DNA from 3 places in the Promicromonospora kroppenstedtii genome. Region 1 is predicted to be linked to each of the others. Evidence: riboswitches for the same ligand, from Rfam matches in the RefSeq annotation. Region 1 holds a riboswitch; each other region holds the start of a gene.
What was found. Region 1 has a riboswitch for cyclic di-AMP ahead of ACH47X_RS09560 (C40 family peptidase). Riboswitches for the same ligand answer to the same signal wherever they lie in the genome.
Positions count from the first base shown of each region.

Region 2: another riboswitch for cyclic di-AMP. It lies ahead of ACH47X_RS13530 (C40 family peptidase); the one in region 1 lies ahead of ACH47X_RS09560 (C40 family peptidase).
Region 3: another riboswitch for cyclic di-AMP. It lies ahead of ACH47X_RS13260 (M15 family metallopeptidase); the one in region 1 lies ahead of ACH47X_RS09560 (C40 family peptidase).

Region 1 is NZ_JBIRYI010000005.1:76,388-85,751, forward strand. Features, by position in the region: gene ACH47X_RS09530 (SigE family RNA polymerase sigma factor) at 1-197, shown strand, start outside; gene ACH47X_RS09535 (PASTA domain-containing protein) at 194-1,330, shown strand; gene ACH47X_RS09540 (SRPBCC family protein) at 1,409-1,876, shown strand; gene ACH47X_RS09545 (C40 family peptidase) at 2,371-2,868, shown strand; gene ACH47X_RS09550 (S8 family serine peptidase) at 2,941-4,002, opposite strand; gene ACH47X_RS09555 (hypothetical protein) at 4,141-5,034, opposite strand; cyclic di-AMP (ydaO/yuaA leader) riboswitch at 5,229-5,393, shown strand; gene ACH47X_RS09560 (C40 family peptidase) at 5,395-6,129, shown strand; gene ACH47X_RS09565 (hypothetical protein) at 6,423-7,361, opposite strand; gene ACH47X_RS09570 (GlsB/YeaQ/YmgE family stress response membrane protein) at 7,367-7,633, opposite strand; gene ACH47X_RS09575 (ion transporter) at 7,844-8,695, shown strand; gene ACH47X_RS09580 (class I tRNA ligase family protein) at 8,699-9,364, opposite strand, start outside.
Region 2 is NZ_JBIRYI010000007.1:271,014-280,377, forward strand. Features, by position in the region: gene ACH47X_RS13520 (aminotransferase class I/II-fold pyridoxal phosphate-dependent enzyme) at 1-264, shown strand, start outside; gene ACH47X_RS13525 (universal stress protein) at 339-1,331, opposite strand; gene ACH47X_RS13530 (C40 family peptidase) at 1,494-2,246, opposite strand; cyclic di-AMP (ydaO/yuaA leader) riboswitch at 2,297-2,489, opposite strand; gene ACH47X_RS13535 (metal-dependent transcriptional regulator) at 2,655-3,371, opposite strand; gene serC (phosphoserine transaminase) at 3,455-4,564, shown strand; gene ACH47X_RS13545 (MHYT domain-containing protein) at 4,717-5,535, shown strand; gene ACH47X_RS13550 (MarR family winged helix-turn-helix transcriptional regulator) at 5,681-6,136, shown strand; gene ACH47X_RS13555 (MFS transporter) at 6,133-7,440, shown strand; gene ACH47X_RS13560 (hypothetical protein) at 7,695-8,723, shown strand; gene ACH47X_RS13565 (NCS2 family permease) at 8,832-9,364, opposite strand, start outside.
Region 3 is NZ_JBIRYI010000007.1:215,366-224,729, reverse strand. Features, by position in the region: gene ACH47X_RS13310 (aquaporin) at 1-180, opposite strand, end outside; gene ACH47X_RS13305 (arsenate reductase ArsC) at 204-626, opposite strand; gene ACH47X_RS13300 (metalloregulator ArsR/SmtB family transcription factor) at 672-1,691, opposite strand; gene ACH47X_RS13295 (heavy metal translocating P-type ATPase) at 1,735-3,798, opposite strand; gene cmtR (Cd(II)/Pb(II)-sensing metalloregulatory transcriptional regulator CmtR) at 3,795-4,217, opposite strand; gene ACH47X_RS13285 (cupin domain-containing protein) at 4,292-4,642, shown strand; gene ACH47X_RS13280 (MarR family winged helix-turn-helix transcriptional regulator) at 4,639-5,061, opposite strand; gene eno (phosphopyruvate hydratase) at 5,212-6,519, shown strand; gene ACH47X_RS13270 (MarR family winged helix-turn-helix transcriptional regulator) at 6,554-7,075, opposite strand; gene ACH47X_RS13265 (NADP-dependent oxidoreductase) at 7,200-8,138, shown strand; cyclic di-AMP (ydaO/yuaA leader) riboswitch at 8,258-8,409, shown strand; gene ACH47X_RS13260 (M15 family metallopeptidase) at 8,492-9,358, shown strand.

The sequences.
Region 1 (9,364 bases):
AGGGCCTGCCGGAGCGCGAGGTCGCCGACGCCGTCGGCGTCTCGGTCGGCACGGTCAAGTCCACGGCGTCCCGTGGCATCGCCCGCCTGCGGGAGATCCTGCAGGCCGACGGCACGAGCGACGCGGCGGCAGCCGGCGGCGCGGAGTCAGCCGGCGGCGCGGCACAACACACGAACCACGAGAGGAGCGGGTCATGAACGACGAGGAGCAGTTCGCCGAGAGCCTGCGTACGCAGGTCACACGCGTCGCACCGAGGATCGACGTCGACGTGACGCGCGTGGTCCCGGCCGCCCGACGGCGACGGGCGGCCCGGGCGGGCGGCGTCACCCTGACCCTGGCGCTGGCCCTCGGGGGCGGGGCCTGGGCGGCCACCACGCTGGAGCCCCCGGGAACGACCGTTCCCGGCGGCTCCATGACGATGGAGGTGGAGCCGTCGCCAGCGCCCAGCGGGCCGCCCGTCACATCGAGTGAGGGCGACCGGCTGGGCGACAGCACGGACAACCTGCCGTATGGACCCGTCATACCGCCGGAGGGCTGGCGGGACGCGACGTACTTCCACGTCGTGACCCGGGTCGACGGCTCGAAGAAGGGGGAGGAGCCCGAGGACGACTCGCCGATGGGCATCGAACGCTGGTACGGCGAGGGTGTGAGCTTCGAGCTGCTCAGCTTCGGCCCGGCCATGAGAGACACCGTCGGTTACCTCGTCATGGAAGGCAACGAACCCATCAGCTTCACGTGGGCGGACATCGCGGCGTTGCCCACCGAGCCGGGTGCGCTGCACGACGCGCTGCTCGAGAAGTTCGAGCCCACGGGCGTGGCAGAGGACGCGGCGCTGTTCAACGCGGCCCACCTGATCACCGATGCCCCGGCCCCGCCGGCGGTGCGCGCCGCGGGATGGGAGCTGCTCACGAGCCTGACCCCCGTCGAGGTGGAGCAGGACGTCCAGGACGCGGAGGGCCGCACGGGCAGCAGCGCCACGTTCGAGGTGTTCGACCGGACCGTCACGGTGATCTACGACGTGGAGCGGAACGTCCCGCTCCAGCTCGAGGACTCGATCGGCAAGATGCACTCCCGCACGGTCTTCCTCACGACCGAGTTCGTACCACTCCCCGAGGAGGTCGCCGACAGCGCCATCGAGGTACCCGACCTCACCGCGATGACCCGCGAGGACGTCGAGGTCGTCTGCCTGCAGGAGCACCTGGCCTGCACGTTCACGGAGGAGGAGTCGGAGACTGCGCCGGAGGGGACCGTCATCTCGTCCGACCCGGCCGAGGGTGCGCTCGTCACCTGGGGCGCCCCGGTCACGATCGTGCTCTCCGCGGGTCCCTGACCAGGCCCCTCACCCGAAGGCCCGCCACGGGCCCCGGACTGCACCGGATGCCTCCCGGCCCGGCGTAGCCTGGGGCCCGTGGCTCATACCTATAGCACCAGCGTCCGGGTCGAGGCACCCGCCGACGTCGTCTGGCAGGTTCTGTCCGACGTCGAACGCATGCCCGCCTGGACCGGCGCCATGAGCCGCGTGACGCTCCTGGGCCCCGAGCGGGCGATCGTCGTGGGCTCGCGCGTCGAGATCGAGCAGCCCGGGCTGCCGGCGGCGACCTGGGAGGTGGACGGCCTCACCGAGGGGCAGGGCTTCTCGTGGTCGAGCAGCGGCACCCCCGGCGTGCGGACCGGGGCCGCCCACCGGATCACCCCTTTGCCCGGCGCGGGGCCGGACGGCAGTGCCGCGTGCGACGTGACGACAGTCGTGGCCCGGAGCGGGATGCTCGCCGGGCTGACCGACCTGTCGGCGGGGCCGAGAGGTCGCGAGCTCGCCGACGCCCTGCTGGCCGACCTGAAGTCGGAGGCGGAGCTCCGAGCACGGAACAAGCCGTGACACACCGGCGGAGAGCCGCGTGTCGCAACATTTCGTCCGCTGTCTTTTCATAGCCGTCAGGACTGCATTTCGGCGCTAAAAATAGTCCTTACGCTGGGAAAAAGCATCTAGTCGAAAAGTTACGCGCGATTCGGACAGCCCGTTACTTCACGACAACTGTTATCTGATCGAGACAAGGTGGGTACCCGTATGTAGCGTCGGTTTCGCTGCGCCACCGGAGGCACAGCCGCGGGCCCCATTCCCCAGACCGGTACGGGACCGCGCAACCGGCGACTTGGAGAACTTCGGTGAGTACCACCGTCCGACGCGGTCGACACCGCGCCGATCACGCTCCTAGCACTCACTTCATGTCCGTGACCCGCAGCGCAGCCCGTTCGGGCGCTGTGATCGCGGCATCATCCGGACTTCTCGCAACAGCGTTCGCCCCCGGCGCACACGCGGTCGTGGGAGAAGGTTCGAACCGGCTGGCAAAAGAGGTCGCGACAGCACCGGCGGTGCAGGTCGCGAACGACGCACGGCTCAAGATCGAGAGCAAGGCCGTCAAGGTCACCCCCGCTCCCGAGCCCGAGCCGGAACCGGAGCCAGCCGTGGAGACCACAGCCTCGGTGACCGCGACGAGCACCGCCGACGGGGCCACACCGGACTACAAGTCCGACGGGTCCATCGGGGCCCAGGCCATCTCGATCGCGATGCAGTACATCGGCATCGCCTACGCGTACGGCGGCAGCTCGCCCGCCACGGGCTTCGACTGCTCAGGCCTGATCAAGTACGTGTACGCGCAGCTCGGCGTCGAGCTGCCGCACTCGTCGTCGTCCATGGTGGCGACCGGGTACCAGGTCTCCTCGCCGATCCCCGGCGACATCGTCTGGACCCAGGGCCACGTCTCCCTCTACGCCGGCGACGGCATGGTGGTCGAGGCCGCCAACTACGGCAGTCCTGTGCGCTACACCGAGCAGTGGCAGGACTACGCGGTCTACATCCGGCCGTACTAGTAACCAGAGCACAGGAGCACCGCGGCGCGGGCCGCGGTGCTCCTGTGCGCTCGGCGCCACCGGCGCCCGGGATCAGTACGCGACCGCGGCTGCCGCGTCGAGGATGCCGTACCCGTACAGCGGCGTCCACAGGCCCCGCAGGCCCAGGAGCGGGTCGCGGGCCGTGTACAGGACGGCCGCCTCGACGTCCGCGAGGGACCGCCCCTGCGCGAACAGCAGCGCCGCGACCCCGGCCACGTGCGGCGTCGCCATGGATGTGCCCGCGTAGGCGTCGTAGCTGCCGCCCGCGCAGGTGTCGGAACCGGTGCCCTCGGGCACCGTGGACCAGACGTCGCCGTCGCATCCGGTCAGCCCACCCGACCCGCCGGGCGCCGAGACGCTCTTCAGGTCGAGCTTGACCGGCAGCTCCGAGTAGTAGGAGTGCAGGCCTGCCGAGTCGGTGGCCCCGACGCAGATCGCGGCGCTGGTGAACGCCGGGTCGCTGCAGAGCGGGGTCGACGAGTTGCCGGCCGCCGCCACCGTCAGCGCGCCCTGCTCGCGGGCGTACGCGATGGCGTCGCGCATCAGGGTGTCGACGCCGATGATCGTCAGCAGCTGCCCGCCCAGGCCGGAGCCCAGGGAGAGGTTGATGACGTCGGCGCCGTGGTCGGCCGCCCAGCGGATGCCGTCCGCGATGTCCCGCGACGACCCCGTGCCCGCCTCGAGCACCTTGACCGGGAGGATCTCGGCGTCCGGAGCGACGCCGGCGACGCCGATGCCGTTGTCCGTCGCGGCGGCCACGATGCCTGCCACGTGCGTGCCGTGCTCGTCGCCGTCGTTGGCGCCGTCGGGGCCACGGAAGTCCCCGTCACCGCACGGGCGGACGTCCACGCAGCCGGTGAAGGTGGCGCCCGGCAGAAGCTGGCCGGCCAGGTCGGGCTGGTCGAGGTCGACACCGGTGTCGACCACGGCCACCACCACGCCCTCGCCGGTGCTGGCCCGCCAGGCCGTCTCGGCGTTGATCTGGTCCAGGCCCCACTGCCTGTCCCGGAGAGGATCGCTCGTCGCGGCGTGCGCGCCCGGCGCCACGGCCGTCAGGGCCACCACGACGAGCGCCGCGGAGGTGGCGGCGCCGACGAAGGACTTCCTTTTCATGTATGCCCCCATTGCTCGCACAGGGGCTGATTACCCCTGAACTGGGGCAAACCTAGGGTGAGGCGACCGATGCCGAACAGGGCCAATGTCCGGTTGTGGGTGAAATTTACCGAATCGAAATCAGCAGGGTGCTGCGGGTCAGGCCCAGGCCTCGGACAGCTCGCTCTCGTCCCCGGCCTCCCGGGACAGCCGCAGCGCCGCGATGGCCGCGCCGAGCAGCAGCGCCACCACCCAGGCACCGAGCTGGTGCCCGTCGGTCGTCAGAGCGGCGGAGGCGATCTCGCGGCCCGCGATACCGGCGGCCGACAGCGGGTTCTCGGTGAGCGCCGAGCCCGGCCAGATGTTCTCCTGCACGGTCAGCAGGGCGGGGCCGGCGGACTGCAGCACCCACACGGTGCCCGCGGCCGGCAGCCAGCCGAGCAGGTCGAGGGGCTTGCCGTCCACGCAGAGCCCGAACGCCACGCCGAGCGCCGTCGCGAGCACCCACCACGAGCCGATCGGGGAGACGTCGTTGCCGGGCAGGAGGCCCCAGAGCCAACCGTCCAGGAGCACCACCGGGAGGGCGAGCGCGACGCCGCGCAGCGCGGCCGGGCCGATGCCGGCCAGGAGCCCCGCGGCAAGGCCCACGAGCCCCGAGCCGACCGTGACGACGAGCATCCCGAACGGCATGGCGTCGCCGGGCACGGTGGCGCCGGCAGCGAGCCACCAGGAACTGCCGGCCGCGCCCGCCATGCCGAGCAGGGTGCCCGCGATCGCGGCGCCCGCACCCGCACCGGCCGAGGCGGGGAGGCGGGCCGTGACGCCGGCGAGCAGTCCGCCCATCAGGGCCATGACGACCAGGCCGACCACGGCGCCGTCGGCCGTGAAGGGGAGCGGCCGGATCCCGGCCGCCGCGGCGTCGGACGCACGGGCAAGGCCCGTGACCTGGTACGACAGCTGCGCGATCCAGGGCAGAAAACCGCAGGCCCACCAGACGATCGCACTGATTGGAAGCACCCACCACGCGGAGATGCGGTGCTGCGTTTCGGCCATGACGCCGAACGCTAGCCGATGTGTGATGTCGGTCATAACCGTGAAGACCGGAACGGCGTAAATCTGCTTCTTCGTTGGGTCAGACCGTAATGCGTAACCCGATCGTGACTTTTCCCGTGAACGTGTGTACTTTGACTTCTGCTCCACCGCGACGGTGGAGTCGTGAGCCGGACGCCGAGTCCTGTCACCGGCTCATGACTCAGACGTTCAAGACAGGAGCGGGGGACCCATTCCCGGGCGACAGCAGGATCGTCGCCCTCGGGGTGAAGCCGGACGGAAACCCCCCAGTAGCCGTGCGGCCGGGTTGTACTCCTACCCGAACCCGACAGCTCACCTCGCAGGCGGTACAGGAGACATTAGGTGACGAACTCCATCCGCGGACGGCATCGTGACAGCCGCCCGGCCCAGACACCACTGACTATCCTCGCTCGTACCGCCACCGAGAACGCCGGCACCGTCGCCCGCCGTGGCGCCATCGCCGCAGCCGCAGGCGGCGTCCTCATCTCGACCATCGCGACGACGGCCCACGCGGCCCCGGCGATGGACCTCAAGACCGAGGTCAAGACCGCGAAGCTGAACTCGGTCGACCTCAACTCCCTCACCGCGGTGGCCAAGCAGTCCGTCGCCGCCGCGCCCACCGTGACCGTCCCGGCCGACGCGAAGATGCCGATCGAGATGGAGACCCTGGGCACCACGAAGGGCGCCGACGGCGAGAAGGGCCAGGCCCCCGCCGTCGTCTCGGTCGACGCGCCGGACCCGGTCCCGGTCGGCCAGCAGGCCGTCAACATCGCCTTCAACTACCTGGGCATCACCTACGTGCTGGGCGGAAACTCGCCGGCGGAGGGCATGGACTGCTCGGGCCTGATCCAGTACGTGTACGCGCAGCTCGGCGTCTCTCTGCCGCACTCCTCGAGCGCGATGCTCGGCTCCGGCTACCAGGTCACGTACCCCGAGCCGGGCGACATCGTCTGGACGCCCGGCCACGTGGCCCTCTACGCCGGCAACGGCATGATCATCGAGGCCTGGGCCGCCGGCATGCCGGTGCGCTACACCGAGATGTGGCAGAACAGCCCGACCTTCATCCGCGTCGTCTGAGCCGGAGGCGCAGCGCAGGGTGAGAGCCGAGGTACGAGGCACTCGCCCGGAGCGGAGCCGCAGGCTCAGGCGACAAGAAGCCCGAGTCTGAGCCGGAGGCGCAGCGCAGGGTGAGGGCCGAGGTACGAGGCACTCGCCCGGAGCGGAGCCGCAGGCTCAGACGACAAGAGGCAGAGTCTGAGCTCGAGCCGGACGCTCACCGTAGTATCAGCACTTCGCGAGGCGCCGCCTCCGCGCCGGGTCCCGACCCGATGCCGGAGGGGGCGCCTTCCGCGCGTCTCCGGGACACCGGACTACTCCGGCCAGTCGCAGCTGTCCGCGATGAACGCGAACAGGTCGGCACGCGCCGAGTCGGGCATGGGCACGTAGATGACGTGCTGCGCCTCGCCGTCGACACTCGCCGAGACCGGCAGGAACGTGCCGCGCTTGTCCTCGCCCACGGCGTGGGCGTCGCAGCGGGCGGGGACCACCGGCAGCGTGATCGCGCCGGCCCGCTGGCCGTCCAGCGCACGCCCGGTCCAGCCGGAGCCGTCGCCGCCAGGGTCGGCGTTGTTCATGATCGTGGTCCCGGCGATCCGGTCGATCGTGACCTCAGGCCCACCGTCCACTGCCTCGACCCGTAGCGTCACCAGTGCCGTCAGCTCACCGTCGCGCGTCTCGACCGGAATGTCGGGCTCGACGGTGAGCTTGGCTCCCGCGGCGACGGCGGCACCGGCACAGTCCACGGCGTGGTTGCGGCCGAGGTGACCGCCGGGGTCCTCGACCTGCTCGACGACGACGTCGGTGGCCGGCCCGAGGTCGTCGTGCTCGCCGAGGGCGAGCCTGATCGTGGCCGACGGCGCAGCGTCCGGCCTGGGCTCCGCAGGGCCGGCCGGGGCGCCCGCACACTCCGCCTCGCCCAGCTGCAGATAAACGTCACGCGTGGTCCCCGGTCGGAGTGCCGGGGTGTGGTTCTCCTTCGTGGGACGCGACGGCCCGAAGCCGTCGGCGTCCAGGGCGCCCGACAGGAGCGTCATCGTCTCGTCCGAGTCGTTGGTGACCGCGAGGACGATCTCCCGGGCGGCGTACTGCGTGCGCCCCTGGTCCACCTGGACGGTGAGGTGGTCGGCCACGGCGCCGGGCACGGGACCCAGCGTCGACGTGGGCTCCGGCGGGCCGCCCGAACATGCGACCGCGGCCGCACCGACCAGCATCGTCAGGACGACGACGCCGGCGGTGCGGCCGCGGGCCACAGCGGTCAGGCGGTCTTGCGCCGACCGAAGATCGCCTGGGCGATCAGGATGACGATGACCGCGCCGATCACCGCGAAGAGCCAGGTCGACCACGACCAGAACTCGTCGAAGCCGATGTTGAAGATCAGTCCGCCCAGCCAGCCGCCGAGCATGGCGCCGAGCACACCGAGAAGCAAGGTGACCCAGAAACCGCCCGGCTGCTTGCCCGGGATGACGATGCGAGCGATGACACCGGCGATCAGTCCGAGGATGAGAAAGGCCCAGAAGCCCATGGCATTTTCCTCCAGTCTTGTTGCTTGCTTGTGCTCTACTCAAGCACTGATTTAGTTCAGTTGCCACCGGACCCGCCGATTAGGTCCATATCGGGACATTGCGCCCGGGCGGAGCGGGGCACACCACCACGCTAAAGTTCGCCCGGGCATGGGGCCCGAGGCACTGCCGGAGCACGGGCTCCGGGCACGGGAACGTTGAGGAGAGACCGGATGGACCAGGAGATCGGCACGCAGGCGGTACCGCGGACCGGACGGGAGCGGCTGCGGGCCTTTCTCGACCAGAAGTGGGTCACCAACCTGGTGCTCGGGGTGATCCTGGCGAACGCGCTGATCCTGGGCGCGGAGACGATGGTGACCGGCGCAGCCCTCGACGTCCTGGTCAAGATCGACCACACCATGCTCGGCTTCTTCGTGCTCGAGCTCGTGCTGCGGATCGTCGCCTACGGCCGGAAGTTCTTCCGCGACCCGTGGAACATCTTCGACCTGCTCGTCGTCGGTGTCGCGGTGCTCCCCGCGAGCGAGTCCCTGTCCGCGCTGCGTGCCCTGCGGGTGCTGAGGGTGCTGCGCGTGATCACCGTGGTGCCGTCGCTGCGTCGCGTCGTCGACGGCCTGCTGCGGGCCGTGCCGGGGATGGGCGCCGTGGGGGCCCTGCTGATCCTGGTCATGTACGTGTCGGCGGTCATCGCGACCGGCCTGTTCGGAGCGTCGTCCCCCGAGTACTTCGGCAGCCTGTGGATCTCCCTGTTCACGCTCTTCCAGGCCATGACGGGCGAGGCCTGGCCCGACATCGCCCGCTCGGTGATGGAGACCCATCCGGCCGCGTGGATCTTCTTCGTGCTCTACATCCTGGTCGTCAGCTTCGCCGTGCTGAACCTGTTCATCGCCGTCATCGTCAACGGCATGGAGGAGATCGCGGAGGAGGAGCGTCATGACGACGAGCAGAAGGACGAGCGGCTCGACGCCCTGGCCGCGCAGAACCGCGAGATCCTCGTCGAGCTCCGCGCCCTGCGGGCGAAGCTCGACGAGGAGGACGGCGAGGACGACGACGGCGCGGCCGCCTGACCGTCAGGCCGGTGCCAGCACCACGTTGACCAGGTGCGGCGGGCGCACGACGACCCGCCGCACCGCCCGGTCGCCCACCGCGCGGGCCACTGCCGGCCGCGCCAGGGCCGCTCGCTCCAGGTCGGCCGCCGCGACGTCCGCGGGGACCGGCAGCCGGTCCCGCACACGGCCGTCCACCTGGACCACGGCCTCGACCTCGGCGGTCACCAGGTACGCCGGGTCCACGTCGGGCCACGGCTGCGCCGCGACCGCCGTCGTGCGGCCCAGCCGTTCCCACAGCTCCTGGGCGGTGAACGGGGCGAACATGCCCAGCAGCACCGCGACGGCGGCGACGGCCTCGCGGTACGTCTCGTCGTCGGTGTCCGACGCCGCCCGCCGCACCTCGCCCACCAGCTCCATCAGCCGGGCGATCGCGACGTTGAAGCGGCCGGCCTCGACCAGCCCGTCGACGTCGTGCACGGTCCGGTGCACCGCCCGGCGCAGGGCATGCCCGCCCGCCGGTCGAGGTTGTCGAGACCCCAGCCGCAGCGCACGCGCCAGGAACTTCCCCATGGCCTCCGGCGACACGTCTGCCCAGTCGACGTCGTCCTCCGGCGGCCCCGCGAACAGCATCGCCAGCCGGACGGCGTCCACCCCGTGCCGGTCCAGCTCGGCGGCCAGGTCCACGCC
Region 2 (9,364 bases), on a different contig from region 1:
ATCGCGTCGTGGACCGAGCCCAAGGGCGGCTACTTCGTGTCGCTCGACGTCGCACCGGGCACGGCCGCCCGGGTGGTGCAGCTCGCCAAGGAGGCGGGGATCGCCCTGACCCCCGCCGGTGCCACCCACCCGTACGGCAAGGACCCGCAGGACCAGAACGTGCGTCTGGCACCGTCGATGCCCCCGCTGGAAGAAGTCCGTACCGCGATGGACGGCGTCGCGACCTGCGTGCTGCTCGCCGCGGCCGAGGCCGCGCAGGCCTGATCGCACCATCTCTGACGGGTCAGACCCTCAGGTCACTGCGGTGACCTGAGGGTCTGACACGTTCAGGGTCCCGGTCAGTCCGGGCAGTGCTTGTTGACCACGAGCACCGGGCAGGCCGCGTGGTGCAGCACCGCCTGGCTCGTCGAGCCCAGCAGCAGCCCGCGGAACCCGCCGCGGCCGCGCGAACCGACGACGACGAGGTCCGACGCCGTGGAGAACTCCGTCAGCAGCTCCGCGCCCGTGCCGTCCAGCACGATGCGCCGGATGCGCAGGCCCGGGTTCTCGGCCTCGTACCGGTCGACGAGCACGTCCATGCCGGCCCCGATGTCGGCCAGGACCTGCTCCCGGTCGATCGACGACGGCAGCCACGCCAGCATCCCCGCGTTGCCCACGGGCACGCCGGTGACGGCGGTCAGCTCCGCGCCCCACGCGTTGGCCTGGACGATCGCATGCTGCAGCGCCCGCTCGGCCTGCGGCGACCCGTCCACGCCGACGACGATGCGGCGCACCTCCCGGATCTCCGCTGCCCCGGGGGCCACGTCGCTCTCGGCGTCGTCCGCCGAGCCGGCGGCGGTGCCGGGCTCACCCGAGCTGAGGTCCGGCGGGGTCCAGGAGACGCCCCGGTTGGTCTCTGCCCGCAGCGGGACCACGACCACCGGGCACTTCGCGTGCGCCGGCAGCGCGGACGACACCGTACCCAGCAGACGCTCCGTGAAACCTCCTCGGCCGCGGGTGCCCACGACGGCAAGCCCGTAGTCGGCGGACAGCTCCACGAGCACGCCGGCGGCGTCACCGGTGGCGACCTCCGTCGTGGCGCGCACCCCGGCGTCGGCCACGCGGTTCTCCGCCTCGACCAGGACCGCCTTGGCGCCCTCCTGGATGGTGGTGTCGTCGAGGGCGGCGTACCCACCGTCGAGCGACGCGGCCGTGAACGACGGCAACGAGTAGCTGCACACGATGTGCAGCGCCCAGCCCACGCGGTGTGCGTAGGCGGTAGCCCAGTCCAGCGCGTGCAGACTCGCGGCCGATCCGTCCACCCCGACCAGTACGACCTCGGATCGTGTCATCGCCAGTCCTTTCTACGGCAGTGCACCTTTGCCCTCCAACGCTACCGGCGGAGCACCGGTATCGGGTAACCGGAGGCAAAAAGTCTGCAGAAAGATGGCAAAGCAGAGCGCCCGCCCGGTCGTGACCGGACAGGCGCTCAGCGAGGTGTTACGTGGCCGCGATCAGCCCAGGCGGATGAACGTCGGGTTCGACTGCCAGATGGTGCGGAAGTCGACCACGGTGCCCGGCTTGGACGCGTCGATCATGGTGTTGCCACCGGCGTAGATCGAGACGTGCCCGGGGGTCCACATCAGGTCGCCCGGCTGTGCCTCCGACGCCGGCACCTGCGTGCCGTAGCCGGACTGCGCCGAGGACGAGTGCGGCAGCGAGATACCGAGCTGGCCGTAGACGTAAGAAGTAAAGCCCGAGCAGTCGAAACCGCTCGGGCTGCTGCCACCGGAGACGTACGGAACGCCGATGTACCGGCTGGCGATGGAGATCACGGAGTTGCCGATCGCCGACGCCGGGACGTCGACGGACGATGCGGTCGAGACCGTAGTGGCGGCTGCGGCAGCGGCCTCGGCAGCCTCGGCGGCGGCGGCCTCAGCGGCCTCCTCCGCCTCCTTGGCGGCCAGCTCGGCCTGATAGTCCTCGTTGTCGGCAGCGGAGACCACCGAGACGGCGGACTTCTCGACGCTGAGCTCGGCGTCGGGCGCGACGGTCACGACGGGAGCGTTGGACAGGGACTCACGGGCCTGCGACGTCAGCGCGTTGAGGTCCACGGAGTTCATCTTGGCGGGGCCGGTCTCCAGCGGAGCGGCCTGCGCAGCCATCGCGCCACCGAACGTCGAGACCAGGAGCGCGCCACCTGCGGCGGCGACCGCGGTACGGCGACCGACGGCGGCGTTCTGGGCGAGCTCGGTGAGCGGAGTCACAGGGCGACGCGCAGCACGATGGCGTGCGCGGGTGGTACGTGCAGTCACGTAGTACCTCTCCTTGTACGCCTTCGAGGTCAGCTGTCGGGTTCGGGTGGGAGAAATCACCCGGCCGTGCGCTCCCGAAGGATTGCCCGGCTTCACCCCTAGGACGCACCCTGGCGCCCGATGGTGGGTCCCCCGCCTCTGTCATGCGGTCGTCTTGGGGCCCCGGCCGGTGACAGAGTTCGGCGTCCGTCCGGAGACTCCCTCGGAATAAACTCCGCGGGAGCGGTCCGAACGTACCCGACGTCACCCCCGATGTCACGTTCCGGCAACGAATGTCATGGCGTGTCGGACAGAGGGTGACACCTTTCCGGCAAAAGGGGCCATTTCGCACCCCCGTCGCCACCTACCGGGGCAACCGGATCAGGCGGTGGCGACGAAGAGGTGCCGGGCCAGGTCCTCGCCCAGCTCGAGCGCCGTCCCGGCGCCGTCGACCGTCACCGTGTACGTACCGTCGCTGAGCTCCGCCGTGATCCGCGAGCCGGGCACGAGGCCGGCGTCGGACAGGCGGGCCAGCAGCTCGACGTCCGTCTGCAGGGGCTCCGCGATGCGGGTCAGCGACGCCGCGAGCGGCTCGCCCTTCACGCCCTTCTTGGCCGCGGCCTCGAACGCCGAGGGCAGCGAGATCACACCGGCCAGGAACGGCACGTCCGTGTAGGCCTCGCCCAGCTCCGACAGGCCTGGGATCGGGTTGCCGTAGGGGTCGTGGTGCGGGTGGTCGAGCAGGCCCACGAGCCGCTTCTCCACCAGGTCGCTCATCACGTGCTCCCAGCGGCACGCCTCGACGTGCACGTGCTCCCAGTCGAGCTTGATCACGTCGGTCAGCAGGCGCTCCGCCAGGCGGTGCTTGCGCATCACGCGCATCGCCTTGTCGTGCCCGAGCTCCGTGAGCTCCAGGTGGCGATCACCGGTCACGATCACGAGCCCGTCGCGCTCCATGCGCGCGACCGTCTGCGACACCGTCGGTCCGGAGTGCCCCAGACGCTCCGCGATGCGCGCGCGCAGGGGGGTGATGCCCTCCTCGTCGAGCTCGTAGATCGTCTTGAGGTACATCTCGGTGGTGTCGATCAGATCCGTCACGTCAGCTCCCGTCATGCGCGCAGCCGCCCAGTCGCCCGTGGGCTCGGCGCCCCGGGCGTCGGCCCAGGTTCTAGTCTAGTTCTGTGCCACTGACAATCCCGACACACCTGCTGCCCACCGACGGCCGTTTCGGCTCAGGCCCTTCCAAGGTGCGCCCGGGACAGGTAGATCATCTCGTGGCGAACGCCCACGTGCTCGGTACGTCGCACCGGAAAGCACCCGTGAAGGACCTGGTTCGCCGCATCCGTGAGGGTGTCACGGAGCTGCTCGGTGCGCCCGACGGCTACGAGGTGACGCTCGGCAACGGCGGCGCGACCGCCTTCTGGGACGTGGCCACCCTGTGCCTCGTGGAGCGCAAGGCGCAGCACGCGTCGTTCGGCGAGTTCGGCGGCAAGTTCGCCACGGCCACGTCGCGCGCCCCGTTCCTCGACCCCTCCCAGGTGATCACCGCGGAGCCGGGCGCCGTGGCCTACCTCGAGCCGGCCGACGACGTCGACACCTACGCCACGCCGCACAACGAGACCTCGACGGGCGCGATGGCCCCGGTGCTGCGCCCGTCCGGACCGGACGGCGCGATCGTGCTCACGGACGCGACGTCGGGGGCCGGCGCGCTGCCGGTGGACCTGCGCCAGACCGATGCCTACTACTTCTCCCCGCAGAAGGCGTTCGCGGCCGACGGCGGCCTGTGGCTCGCCGTGCTGTCCCCTGCCGCCGTCGAGCGGGCCGCCCGGATCGAGGCCTCGGGCCGCTGGGTGCCGGAGTTCCTGTCGCTCACGACGGCGATCACGAACTCGCGCCTGGACCAGACGCTGAACACGCCCGCCGTGGCGACGCTCCTGCTCCTGGCCGACCAGGTGGAGTGGCTCCTCGCGCAGGGCGGCCTGAAGTGGTCGGCCGAGCGGTGCGCGACGTCGGCCGAGATCCTCTACGGCTGGGCCGAGAAGCGCCCGTGGGCGACGCCGTTCGTGGCCCGCCCGGAGGAGCGGTCCACGGTGGTCGGCACCATAGACCTGGCCGACGAGATCGACGCCGGACGGGTACTCTCCGAGCTACGCGCCAATGGCGTCCAGGACGTGTTCGCCTACCGCAAGCTCGGGCGGAACCAGCTCCGCGTCGGCATGTTTCCTGCCGTCGAGCCCGACGACGTAGCCGCGCTCACCGAGTGCGTGGACTACCTCGTCGAGCGCATCTGACCAGGCTGATCACGTCCGCAATACCCCTTCGACGGGGAGTTCTGCCTATTGTCCGGTGCACGGGGGCTCTGTAACGTTTCCGCAACAGAGGGAACCATTTTGAGGGGCTGTTCAACAAGATGCCATTGATCGACCACTTCACCTTCGGAATCGTGACGCCCATCCTGGCGTTCGCGATCTCGTGCACCGGCGCAGCGACGGGCCTCGCATGCACCTCCCGAGCCCGAGCGGCTGCGGGCGGCGCGCGCGCGGCGTGGCTCGTCTTCGGCGCCATCGCACTGGGCGGTACCGGGATCTGGGTGATGCACTTCGTCGCCATGCTCGGCTTCTCCGCCTCGGGCGTGACCATCCGCTACAACATCCCTGAGACCCTCCTCAGCGCTGCCATCGCGATCATCGTCGTCGGGGCGGGCCTGTTCATCACCGAGCTCGGCAAGCGCAAGCTGCCCGCGATGCTTGTCGGCGGCGCGCTGGCCGGTGCGGGCGTCGCCGCCATGCACTACATGGGCATGGAGGCGATGGAGATGTCCGCCGAGGTCGTCTACAACCCGGTCTACGTCATCGCCTCGATCGTCATCGCGATCGTCGCAGCGACCGCCGCACTGTGGTGCACCGTCCACATCCGCGGCACGCTCGCCACCATCGTGGCCACGCTGGTCATGGGTGTCGCGGTGACGGGCATGCACTACACGGGCATGGCCGGCGTGTCCGTGGTCAACCCGGTCGACACCGTTCCCACGGGAGCCTCGACCATGCAGCTGCTGGTGCCGCTCGTCATGGCGGTGAGCGTCGTGACGTTCCTGCTCATCCTCGGCATCGGCCTCTGGCCCACGGAGGACGAGCTGCGCACGCAGGCCGAGTTCGAGAACCGGCTCAAGGCGCACAGCGAGCAGGGCCAGCGGTTCGAGAACGTGCAGCAGGAGCTCCAGCCGAGCGTCGGCCAGTTCGCACAGTCGCACCGCGCGCGCTGACTCCCCGCGGCACCGTACGGCCAAGCGCCCGTCCCCCTTCCCCGGGGGCGGGCGCTTTGCCGTACTCACCCGGGGTTTCTCCCGCCGTCCGACGCCGCTCGGTGTGACCACACCCACGTACCGTTAGCAAGGCTAATGACCTAGAATGGGGCGGGTGCCGTCGAGCTCCCGCAGGTCCAGCCGTAGCCCGGCGACCGTCGGGGGCGACCTCCGAGTCGCCCTCACCCGAGTGTCCCGCCGCCTGCGCGCCGAGCGCGGTGAGGCCGACCTCCCAGAGGGGCAGTTCGGGATCCTGACGGTGCTGCACCGACACGGCGAGATGTCCCCCGGCTCCCTCGCCGAGCACGAGCGCGTGCGCCCCCCGTCGATGACCCGAGCGGTGAACACCCTGGCCGAGCTCGGCCTCGTCGAGAAGGTGGAGCACGCGACCGACAAGCGCCAGGTCGTCGTCCGCCTCACCGCGGCCGGCGAGCGTGAGGTCGCCGAGACCCGACGGCGTCGCGACGCCTGGCTGACCAAACAGCTGTCCACCCTGACCGTAGAGGAGAGAGAGATCCTTGCAGGAGCCAGCGAGCTCCTCCTGCGGATCGCCGCTCGATGAGCGCAACCTTCGCCAGCCTTAAATATCGTAACTATCGTCTCTGGTTCGCCAGCGCTCTCGTCGCCAACATCGGCACCTGGATGCAGCGCGTGGCGCAGGACTGGGTCGTCCTGACCCTCCTGACCAACAACTCCGGCGTCGCGGTCGGCATCGTGACCGCACTGCAGTTCATCCCGCACATCTTCCTGTCCGCGTGGGCCGGCCTGCTGGCCGACCGCGTCGACCGCCGCAAGCTCCTGATGATGACGCAGGGCGGCATGGGCGTACTGGGCCTCGGGCTCGGTGCGCTGGTGCTGTCCGGCGCTGCCGAGCTGTGGCACGTGTACGTGTTCGCCACCCTGCTGGGTGTCGTGAGCGCGATCGACGGGCCTGTCCGCCAGACGTTCGTCGCCGAGCTCGTGCCGACCAAGCGGCTCGCGAACGCCGTCGGGCTCAACTCGACGAACTTCAACGCCGCACGCCTCATCGGCCCCGGTGTGGCAGGCCTGCTCATCGCGGCCGTCGGCACGGGCTGGGTGTTCATCATCAACGGCATCGCCTTCGGTGCCGTGATCCTGGCGCTCACCCGCATGCGTGACCTGCGCGTGCAGCCCACCGCCTCGCGCGCCAAGGGGCAGATCCGTGAGGGCCTGTCCTACATCCGCGGGCGCAGCGACATCGTGGTGATCATGGTCGTGATGGGCGTGGTCTCCACGTTCGGCCTGAACTTCCAGCTCACGTCGGCCATGATGGCGCGCGTCGAGTTCGGGCGGGGCGCGGGCGAGTACGGCATCCTCGGGTCCGTGCTCGCGATCGGCTCGCTCGCCGGTGCGCTCCTGGCGGCCCGCCGCGAGCGGCCGCGGGTGCGGCTCGTGCTCGGTGCGGCGTTCGCGTTCGCGATCGCCATGGGCATCCAGGCCGTCATGCCGACCTACCTCGGCTACCTGATCATGTGCATCCCGGTCGGCTTCGCGTCGCTGACCATGCTGACCTCGGCCAACGCGGCGATCCAGCTCTCGGTCGCCCCCGAGATGCGTGGTCGGGTCATGTCGATCTACATGATGGTGCTGCTCGGCACCACGCCGCTGGGCTCCCCCGTCGTCGGCTGGATCGGCGAGACCTTCGGCCCGCGGTACGCGGTGCTGATCGGGGCAGTGGCCACGCTGCTGGTCGCGGCGATCGCCACGGTCTGGGCCTACCGGACGTGGCACGTGCGAGTCCGCGCGCGGCTCTCTCGCGAGCACCGCATCCCGCGCCCGTACCTCCACGTGGAGTACCCGCCCGTGGCAGACCCGACCCCGGAGAAGCAGGCCCTGGCGGCCTAGCCGGGCGCCGGCCCCGGGCCGGCCGGCCGGCCGGGAGCAGTGGACCGCGAAGTGCGCTTCTAGCCAGTCCTCAGGCCCGGAATCATGCAGATTCCGGGACCCGACGACTGGGTAGAGGCGCACTTTTCTTGTGCTTGCGACGGACCCTGGGCCGCAGACGGGGAGCGCGACCACAAGGGGCCGTTTTCAGCAGTTGTACACAGGCGAGGCGATCGACGCCGCCCCGGTCCGGGCTGCGCTGGTGAAGTGGGTTCGTGCCCAAGACCTACGTGATCCCGAGCGCCGCCGAGCTGGTCTCCCGCCGGCAGGCCGGACTCCTGTCCACCGCGCAGTGCGAGCAGCTCGGTATCGGGCGGGAGGCCCGACGCCGTCTCGTCCGTCAGGTCCGCTGGACCAGCCCGGCGCGCGGCGTGTACGACACCGATCCCGTGCCGCTCGCCAGCAGAGTCCGGGACAACTGGTTCGAGCACGCCGCCAGGTGGCGCACCTGGTTCGCGTTGCTCCTGCACGGTTCCGACGCCGTCGCCACCGGGTGCTGTGCGCTCGTGCTGCACGGCGTCGCGGGGCTGCCGCGGGACTTCCCACTGGAGGTGGCGCGCAAGGACCGGTCGCCGCGCCGGACCAAGCACGGTGCCGCCGTCGTGGCGTACGCGGAGTTCCCCACGGATCTGCTCGAGGACCGCGCGATCGCGCGGGTCGACCATGCCGCCGCACAGGCGCTCCCCCGGCTGCCCCGGCAGAACGCCCTCGCCGTCCTCGACGACCTGGCCCGCCGGTTCGGGTTCGACCCGGCCCGCCGCGCCGCGCTCCACGACCTGGTCCGACGGCGGCACGGGGCGGCCCAGCTGCACGCCCTGTTCCTGCTCGTCGACGGGCGGTCCGAGTCGCCCGCGGAGTCATTCGCCCGGCTGTCGTGCCACGACAACGGGGTGCCGCCCGACGACCTGCAGGTGCGCGTCGTGCGGGGCGGCAAGGTCGTCGCGCGGGTGGACTTCGCCTGGCGGCTGCCCGACGGGCGCTGGCTGGTCGTCGAGATCGACGGGCTCGGACCGCACAGCACCCAGCGGGCGCTCGTCCGGGACGCCCCGCGCCAGAACCTGCTCACTGCGTCGGGGCGGGTGATCGTGCTGCGGTTCAAACCGTCGGACAACGACCGCCCGGGCGGCGTCGGCAGCCGGATCGCGAAGGTCCTGCGGAAGCACGGCTGGACCCCGCCCCGCGAGGCGACCGGCGCGACCCGGATCTATCTGGACGACCCGGCCCCGGTCGCGGCGCAGAAATAGGTGCGCCTCAAGTCAGTCGTCAGGACCAGATCCACGAGCGGATCTGGTCCCGACGACTGGGTAGAAGCGCACCTTCGGGGCCGGGCGGAGCCCGCAGCCCGCGCCGCGTCAGATGCCTACCGCGGCGCGGATCGGGCCCATCAGGAAGTAGACGAGGAACAGCACCGCCGCGACCCACAGCAGCGGGTGCACCTTGCGGACCTTGCCGACCGCGACCTTGAGCAGCACGTACGAGATGACGCCCGCGCCGATGCCGACGGTGATCGAGTACGCGAACGGCATGAGCACCATGGTGAGGAACGCCGGGATGGCGACCTCGAGGTTCTTCCAGTCGATGCCGGTCACCTGGACCACCATGAGGAAGCCGACGATCACGAGCGCGGGGGTGGCGGCCTCGTGCGGCACCATCTGGACGAGCGGCGCGAGGAACGTGGCGAGCAGGAACGCGACGCCGGTCGTGATAGCCGCGAGGCCCGTGCGGGCGCCGTCACCCACACCGGACGCCGACTCGACGTACGCCGTGTTGGACGAGACCGAACCGGCGCCACCGCCGATAGCGGCCAGCGAGTCGACGATCAGGATCTGCTTGGTCCGGGGCGGGTTGCCCTTCTCGTCGAGCAGCCCGGCCTCGCCGCCGATGG
Region 3 (9,364 bases), on a different contig from region 1:
GCTGTTCTCCAGGAGCTGCAGCCCGAGGTCGTCCGGTGAGAGCCTCTGCGCGGCCACACCGGAACCGACGACGACCGCCACCAGCAGCCCGGTGCCCAGGGCTTCGGCGAAGGCCCGCCGCCACAGGGCCGGCCGTGACGCTCGGTCCGTCGCCGGACGTTCTGGTTCGGTCCGCTGCACGTCGAGCGTCGGGGCGTCCCGGGTCACGCGACCGGTTCCACGCCGAGCTCGGTCAGCAGACCACGCACGCGCCGCTCGATCTCGTCGCGGATGGGACGCACCGCCTCGATGCCCTGGCCGGCCGGGTCCTCCAGCTCCCAGTCCTGGTAGTTCTTGCCCGGGTAGTACGGGCACGCGTCGCCGCACCCCATCGTGATCACGGCATCCGACGCCTCGACGGCCTCGACGGTCAGGATCTTCGGCTGCTCGGCGCGGATGTCGATGCCCTTCTCCAGCATGGCCTCGACGGCGGTGGGGTTGATCATCTCGGCGGGCATCGACCCGGCCGAGCGGACGTCGACGGCCCCGCCGGACAGCTCCCGCAGGAACCCGGCGGCCATCTGGGAGCGGCCCGCGTTGTGCACGCAGACGAACAAGGCGGACGGCTTGGGCTCGGTAGTGGTCATGGTGCGCTCCAGTTCTTCGTGCGGTGCGTGGTCGGGTCGACCGGATCAGGCTGCTTCGGGGAGGAGCTCGGCCAGCAGGGTGCGGACGCGCTCGTCCAGCTCGTCGCGGATCGCGGCCACGCCCGCCGGAGAGGCGAGGGCGGGATCGCCCACCAGCCAGTCCTCGTACCGTGTGCCGGGCAGCACCGGGCAGACGTCGCCGCAGCCCATCGTCACCACGACGTCGGCCGCGCGGACCGCGTCGTCGGTCAGGGGCTTGGGGTAGAACCGCGTCATGTCGTCCACCTCGTCGGCCGCGGCGGCATCACCCATCTCCTCCAGGAGCAGACGGATGTTCGCGTGCACGTCGGACGCCGGTGCCGAACCCGCCGAGCGGACCACCACGCGGTCTCCCGCGTAGTGCCGCATCAGAGCGGCGGCGAGCTGTGACCGCCCGGCGTTGGCCACGCACACGAACAGCACCTGCGGTCGAGGACGTTCCGCCTCGAGCGCTCGGGCGCGCTCGGCGTCCATGATCCGCTGACGCGCGAAGTGCTCGGTGAGCGGGACCAGGTGGGTGGGCTCGCCACCGCGACGGGCCAGGGCCGTGTACGACTCGCGGACCACCCGCACGCACTCGCTGGGAGGCGTGGCCGGGAACCGTTCGGCCAGGGATGCGGCCAGGTGGTCCAGGGCGGGCTCGACGTTCGTCAGCCCGGTCAGGTGCGGCGCCGCCACCGCGCCGATCGCGGCCGGGGCGAACCGGTCCAGCAACGTGTTCAGCGCGCCGCGACAGCTCGGCTCGATGTGGTACCAGACCGAGGTCCCGCGCCGATCGGCAGCCAGCAGGCCGCTCTCGCGCAGCACCCGGAGGTGATGGGACACCGTGGGCTGGGACACCTCGGTCAGCGTCGCCAGCTCACCGACGGTCACCTCCGCCGCCGGGCTGGTCGCGATGGCGGACAGCATCCGCAGCCGCAGCGGGTCGGCGAGAGCCTTGAGCGTTGCTGCCACGGCGGTCGCCGCGTCCATGCCGATGGCGTGCGACTCCAGCCCGCGCGTGCTCGACGGCGTGAGAGCGGTCATCCCGACCTCCGACTGTATCGACATCCGTCTATGTTGATATCCATCAATATAGCCCAGCGGGACTCGGCAGGTCACCAGCGATGGTGCGAGGCCGCCGGGCCGCGCGGATGCCGTTGAGGATGACCACGACCTCGGCGACCTCGTGCACCAGCACGACGCCGGCCAGGCCGAGCACGCCGAACAGTGCGAGCGGCAGCAGCACCACGATGATCGCGAGCGACAGCCCGATGTTTCCGGTCATGATCGCCCGGCCCCGGCGGGCGTGGAGCATGGCCCGGGGGATGAGGCGCAGGTCCGTGCCGGTGAACGCGACCGACGCGGACTCGATGGCGGCGTCGGACCCGGTCACGCCCATCGCGATGCCGACGTCGGCCGCGGCCAGGGCGGGGGCGTCGTTGATGCCGTCGCCGATCATCGCGGTGGGGCGGCGTGTGCCGTAGGCCTCGATCGCGCTCGCCTTGTCGGCGGGCAGGAGCTCGGCGCGCACGTCCGTGATGCCGGCCTGGGCGGCCAGGGCTCGTGCCGTGCGCTTGTTGTCGCCGGTGAGCATGACAATCTCGAAGCCCGCGGCGGCGAGGTCGCGGACGGCCTCGGCCGCCTCGGGCCTGAGCTCGTCCCGGATGCCGATGACGCCGGCGGGCGCACCGTCGAACTCGACGACCGCGACGGTCATGCCCTGGGTCTCCAGGTCACGTGCCGCCTCGTCCAGGGGGCCGGGCGGGACCCAGCGGGGTGAGCCGACCCGGACCGGGCGGGCGCGGGACGTCCCGGCGCTCGCGGGCGTGCCCGCGTCGTCGCCCAGGAACCCGGTGATGCCCTGGCCGGGGTGCTCGGTGACCTCGGTGAGCCGGGCGGCCTCGGGCGCGGCGGCGACGATCGCGGCGGCCAGAGGGTGGGTGCTGTGCGCCTCCAGGCCGGCGGCCACGGCGAGCACCTGATCCCGGTCGTGCTCCCCGGTCGTCTCGACCGCGACGACCTCGGGCTTGCCGCGCGTCAAGGTTCCGGTCTTGTCGAAGGCGACGGTCCGGACCGTGCCGAGCTGCTCGAAGGCCTGCCCGGACCTGATGACCACGCCGAACCGGCTGGCCGACCCGATCGCCGAGATCACGGTGACCGGTACCGCGATGGCCAGCGCGCACGGCGAGGCGGCCACGAGCACGACGAGCGCACGTTCGGTCCACAGTGCGGGGTCGCCCACGATGAACCCGAAGATGACGACCAGTGCCGCGAGCACGAGGACGGCCGGGACGAGCGGCCTGGCGATCCGGTCGGCCAGGCGGGCGCGCTCGCCCTTGCGGGCGTGGGCCTGCTCGACCAGGTGGACGATGGTGGTCAGCGAGTTGTCCCGGCCGGCCGCCGTGGCCTCGATCTGCAGTGCGCCGCGCCCGTTGATCGAACCGGCGGGGACGACGTCCCCCGGACCGACCTCGACCGGGATGGACTCGCCGGTGATCGCGGAGGTGTCGATGCTGCTCGTTCCGGTCACGACCACGCCGTCGGTCGCGACCCGCTCGCCGGGCCGCACCACCAGGATGTCCAGCTCCTGCAGGTCGGCGGCGGGGATGGTCTTCTCCCCGGACAGCCGGGAGATGGTCGCCGTCTGCGGGATCAGGGACAGCAGCGCCCGCAGCCCGTCGCGGGCGCGGTCCATCGCCCGGTCCTCCAAGGCCTCGGCGATGGAGAACAGGAAGGCCAGTGCGGCGGCCTCACCGACATGCCCGAGCAGCACCGCGCCGACGGCGGCGATCGTCATCAGCAGGCTCACGCCGAGGCGCCCGCGCACCAGCCGCAGGATCGCCCCGGGGACGAAGGTCCAGGCCCCGGCCAGCAGGGACAGGGCGAGCACGACGACGGAGGCGGTCGTGACGCCGGCCCGCTCCAGGGTGTAGCCCACCGCAAGGAACACGCCGGAGGCGATCGGGAGCAGCATGCCCGGGTCACGCCACCAGGGGCCTGCGTCCTCGTCGCCGTGCCCGTGGTCGTCGTGCTCGTCATGGTGCTCGTCGTCGCCCGGGCCGGGCCGGCCGGAGACGTCGCGGACGGGGAGCGCGGGCCCGTGCTGCCGAGGAGTCTCCTGGGGATCGGGGCCACAGCAGATGTCGTTCACCGCAGCACCTCCCGGGCCTCGCGCCCGAGCTCGGCCGCAGCCTCGGCAGCAGCGTCAGGCACGGTCTCCGCCCCCGGCCCGCAGCACAGCGGGACGTCGCAGTTCTCGTCCGCGCACGGGGCGCCGTCGTCGACCGCGAGGACGGTCTTGACCAGCTCGCCGATCGCGCGGGTCAGGTGCGGGTCGGCGATCTCGTACCGGGTCTGGCGACCCTCCGGCGTGGCGACGACGATGCCGCACCCGCGCAGGCACGCCAGGTGGTTCGACACGTTCGAGCGGGTCAGACCCAGGTCGCGGGAGAGCTGCGCCGGGTACCCGGGTGCGTCCAGGAGGGAGAGCAGGATGCGGGAACGGGTCGGGTCGGCCATCGCGCGGCCCAGTCGGTTCAGCACGTCCAGGCGCGAGGCTATGGTCAGCATGGGCTGACCATACAGTGTGTGCTGACCATTCGGGAGCCTCTGGGGCTGGGTCGGCACCCTGCCAGACTGCCCGGATGTCGTACAGCAGGATCTCCCTCGACGGTCGCCTCACGGTGATCGCCGGCCCGCAGCCGCCGTCGGACGACGGCTTCCGCTCCGATCGGATCCAGGTCCTGCACTGGCGCGTCGACGAGCCCTTCAGTGACGACGGGACCCACCTTCACCGGACGAGTGACGAGGTCTACGTCGTGATCGAGGGCGCCATCGAGCTGGAGGTCGCCGGATCGCGGGTCACGGTGGCGGCCGGTGAGGCGGTCACCGTCGGCGCGGGCGTTTCCCATGCCCTCGTCGCCGTTCAGTACCCGGCCCGGGGCCTGACCATCCGTGGTCCCGCGGTCGACGACAAGGTGGTCACCGACCGCTAGTGCGTCGCCAGCCGCTCCAGCAGAGCCGCGCTCCGGGCCAGTACCGCCTGCTCCTCGTCCGTGAGCTCGGCCTCGATGGCCTGCGCCAGCCAGCCCGCCCTGCGGCCGCGCTCCGCCTCGAGTGCGGCGCGGCCGGCGTCGGTCAGCTCGGCCAGTGACTTGCGGCCGTCCGTCGGGTGCGCCCGGCGGGTGATCAGGCCTTGCTCCATCAGCAGTCCGACGACGCGGGCCATCGACTGCGGGCGTACACGCTGGTCGGCGGCGAGGTCGCTGGTGGTCATGGCGCCGTCGCGATCGAGCGCGCCGAGCACCGCGATCTGGCCGAGCGGGATGCGGTCCTCGTGCTTGACGCGCCGGGTGAGCTTGCCCATCGCGGTACGCAGCTCGGCGGCGGTGGCGGCTGACTCCGGGGTGGGCACAGGTCAGTTTACCTTTTCGGTCCCCAGGAGAACTGTGCACCTAACCTGTACACCTAAACTGCACAGTCTTGCTGTATGGTTTGGCGCTGTCGGGCTCAGCGCCAGCGTCGTCGCAGCCGTGCCCGGCACACGACAACGGGAAGGACTCCCATGTCCGCAACAACAGCCGGAACCGTCAGCGCCGCGATCGAGACGGTGCGAGCCCGTCGGGTCCTCGACAGCCGGGGCAACCCGACGGTCGAGGTCGACGTCGTGCTGACGGATGGATCCCTGGGGCGCGCGATGGTTCCCTCGGGCGCCTCGACCGGTGCCCGGGAGGCCCTGGAGCTGCGCGACGGCGACCCCGCGCGCTGGCACGGGAAGGGCGTGGACCGCGCCGTCGGCCACGTCAACGGCGAGATCGCGGCAGCGGTGCGCGGCCGGGACGCGGCGGACCAGGCCGGCCTCGACGCCGCCCTGATCGAGCTCGACGGCACGGCCACGAAGTCGCGGCTCGGTGCCAACGCCATCCTCGGCGTCTCGCTGGCCACCGCCAAGGCCGCCGCCGTGGCCCACGGCCAGCCCCTCTACCGCTACCTCGGCGGGGACGCCGCACACCTGCTGCCGCTGCCGATGATGAACATCGTCAACGGCGGCGCCCACGCCGACAACCCGCTGGACTTCCAGGAGTTCATGATCGCGCCGCTGGGCGCGGACACCTTCGCCGAGGCGGTCCGCATGGGCAGCGAGGTCTTCCACACCCTGCGCCGCGACCTGCTGGCGGCCGGCCACTCCACGGGCGTCGGCGACGAGGGCGGGTTCGCCCCCGCGCTGCGGACCGCCGAGGAGGCCCTCGACTTCGTGGTGGCCGCGATCGAGCGCACCGGCTACCGGCCCGGCGTGGACGTCGGGCTGGTCATGGACCCGGCGTCGTCGGAGTTCTTCCGCGACGGGGTGTACGACTACGCGGGCGAGGGCGTGCACCGTACGCCCGCCGAGCACGCCGACTACCTGGCTGGGCTCATCGACGCCTACCCGGTGGTGTCCGTCGAGGACCCCATGGCCGAGAACGACCTGGACGGCTGGCGCGCGCTCACGGCCCGCGTCGGGGACCGCTGCCAGCTCACCGGCGACGACGTCTTCTGCACGAACGAGGCGCTGGTCCGCGAGGGCATCCGGACCGGCGTCGCCAACTCGGTCCTGGTCAAGGTGAACCAGATCGGCACGCTGACCGAGGCGCTCGCGACGGTGACCACCACGCACGAGGCCGGCTGGACGGTCGTCATGTCGCACCGGTCGGGCGAGACCGAGGACACGACCATCGCGGACCTGGCGGTGGCAACCGGCTGCGGTCAGATCAAGACCGGCTCGCTGTCACGGTCGGACCGGACGGCGAAGTACAACCAGCTGATCCGGATCGAGGAGGAGCTGGGGGAGTCGGGCCGTTTCGCGGGTCGTTCGGCGCTGGCGCGGGCGTAACCACGCCCGGGGCGCTCGATCGAGACGGTGTACCTCATCGCGAGTCGTCCGTCACCGCAGCCTTCCGACGCCGCCGCGCCCCCGCCGACCGCGGCGGCGTCTTCCGCATGTGGTCGCGCGCGCGCCCGAGGATGTCGGCGAGCGTCTCGACGTCGGCGCGGGACAGCGGGGCGAACAGCAGGTCGTCGAGCAGGCCGACGTGGCCTGGGAAGACCTCCGCGAGCACGGCGCGCCCGTCGTCGGTGATGGTGACGGTGACGCCGCGCTCGTCGTCCGCGGACTGCGAGCGGGTCACGAGGCCCCGCTTCTCGAGCGCCTGGGCCTGGTAGGTCAGCCCGCTGCGGCTGTAGACGACGCCGTCGGCGAGGTCGGTCATCCGCCGGCTGCCCGTCGGGGCGTCCCCGAGGGTCGCCAGGAGCTGGAACTGGACGTAGCTGAGGTCCCCGGCCTCGCGCAGCTGCTGCTCGACGGAGTGCTTCAGCAGGCTGCTCGCCTCGATCAGCGCGAAGTACGCGCCCAGCTGCGTCGCATCGAGGGGCGGTGGTGTCGAGGTCACGTCGCCAGCCTAGCCAGCGCGTCCGATGCTTCCAACTCGAAGTACTTGCTTCCAATTTGAAGCAGTGCTAGCGTGCTCGACAGTTGCTTCGAATCCGAAGCACATGACCGAAGGGAACGGCATCATGAAGGCAGTTCGGTTCCACGAGACGGGCGGCTCCGAGGTTCTGCGCTACGAGGACGTCGACCGGCCGGTTCCCGGCGCCGGCGAGGTGCTCGTCCGCGTCGCCGGTTCGGCGTTCAACCCGGCCGACGGCGGCATGCGCGGCGGATTCCTGCCGATCCCGATCGCGCTGCCGCATGTCCCGGGCTACGACGTCTCCGGCACGGTCGACGCGCTCGGTGACGGGGTGGACGGCCTCGCCGTGGGGCAGGATGTCGTCGGGTTCCTCCCGATGACGGCCGACGGCTCGGCGGCCCAGTACGTCGTCGCGCCGGCCGACGCCCTGGTCGCGGCCCCGACGCGGATCCCGCTGGCCGACGCCGCCGGGCTGCCGTCGGTGGGGCTCACCGCCTGGCAGGCACTGTTCGAGGCCGGCGAGCTCCGGGCCGGTCAGCGCCTGCTGGTCAACGGCGCCGGTGGCCCGGTGGGCGGCTACGCCGTGCAGCTCGCAAAGCATGCCGGCGCGTACGTCATCGCGACGGCCAGCCCGCGCAGTGCCGAGATCGTCCAGGCGGCCGGGGCGGACGAGATCGTCGACCACACGGCGGGCCCGGTGCTCGACGCGGTGACCGAGCCCGTCGACGTGCTGCTCAACCTGGCCCCGATCACCCCCGAGGGGTTCACGGCCCTGGCTGCCCGGGTCCGCGACGGCGGCGTCGTCGTCTCCACGACGCCGAGGGTGCAGACTCCTGGCGACGAGGGGCGGGGCGTGCGCGCGGCGACAGTATTCGTCCACCCCGACGCCGAGGTGCTCTTGGGCCTGGTCGCCCTGGTCGACAGCGGCGACCTGCGCGTCGAGATCGCCCGGCGCGTGCCGCTGGACGAGCTGCCCGCGATCCACGATCAGGCCGACGCGGGGCAGGTCCACGGCAAGGTCGTGGTGGTCCCGCCCGCCGTCTGACGGGACAGCCCACATCCGGCCTTCGTTACTATTTCGTGACATCTTTGCCAGAGCGGGGTACATTCGTTGCGGCCCGCAGCACCGCGGGACGTCCCGGCGGGCGCCGAGCCCTGTCACCGCCGGGGGTACCGACGAACCACATGACAGGGACGGGGGACCCACTTTTGGACACCTAGGTGTCCTCGGGGTGGAGTCGTGCGGTTTCGGCCGCCGGCCGGGTCAGTCTCCGACCCGAACCCGACAGCTAACCTCGCAGGCGCCGGGAGATGCTCCATGCCATCGACTTTCCCCGGGCGCGCACGCGTCCCCGGTCAGCCAGTCCTGCCGTGCCGCGCCCGATCCCGGGGAACCCGATGAGGCACGGGCGCGAGCGGTCCCTGCCGGAGCCCACGGGGCGTGCGGCGCGACGGGCCGGCGGGCGCCACAGCAAGGGCCGGCACGCCGCCGCCCCGGTGCGGCACCCGCGCCCGTCGGTCCGGGGCCGGCTGCCGCTGAAGATCGGTGTCGGCCTCGCGCTGGCCTCGACGACGTCGTTCACCGCCGTCTCCTTCGGGGCGCCGACCACGGGCGAGATCGCCCTCGGGGGCGACGCCGCCGCGGCGGCCGACGGGCAGGGCACGCAGAGCGCGGCAGCGGCCGCGCTGGCCGACCGGCAGAGCGGCGCCTCACGGAGCCAGGAGCGCTCGTCGCTCGGGGCGTCCGCCGGCGTGACCGTTCCCCGGGACGCGGTGCTCCCGGCCGAGGAGGCTTCCGCGGTGGAGGTCGACGCCCCGCCGGTGCTGCCCGGCTGCGACGGCGTGGCCACGGGCGCGGGCACGAACGGCCAGATCCCGGCCAGCGAGCTGTGCGACCTGTGGGACGGGTACCCCGCCATCCGCGCGGACGCGGCCGTGGCCCTGGCCCGCCTGAACCAGGCGTACACCGAGCAGTTCGGCGAGGCGATCTGCATCACCGACGGCTACCGCAGCTACGCGGCGCAGGTGACGGCCAAGGCCGCCAAGCCCACGCTGACGGCGACCCCGGGCACGTCCAACCACGGCTGGGGCCTCGCGATCGACATCTGCGCCGACGGCTACGCCGGCGACCGCTGGGACTGGCTCAAGGCCAACGCGCCGGAGTTCGGCTGGGACAACCCGGGCTGGGCGCAGGCGGGCGGCGTCGGCCCGTACGAGCCGTGGCACTGGGAGTTCACCGCCGCGGTCGCGCAGAAGGGTCAGTGAGGCGCG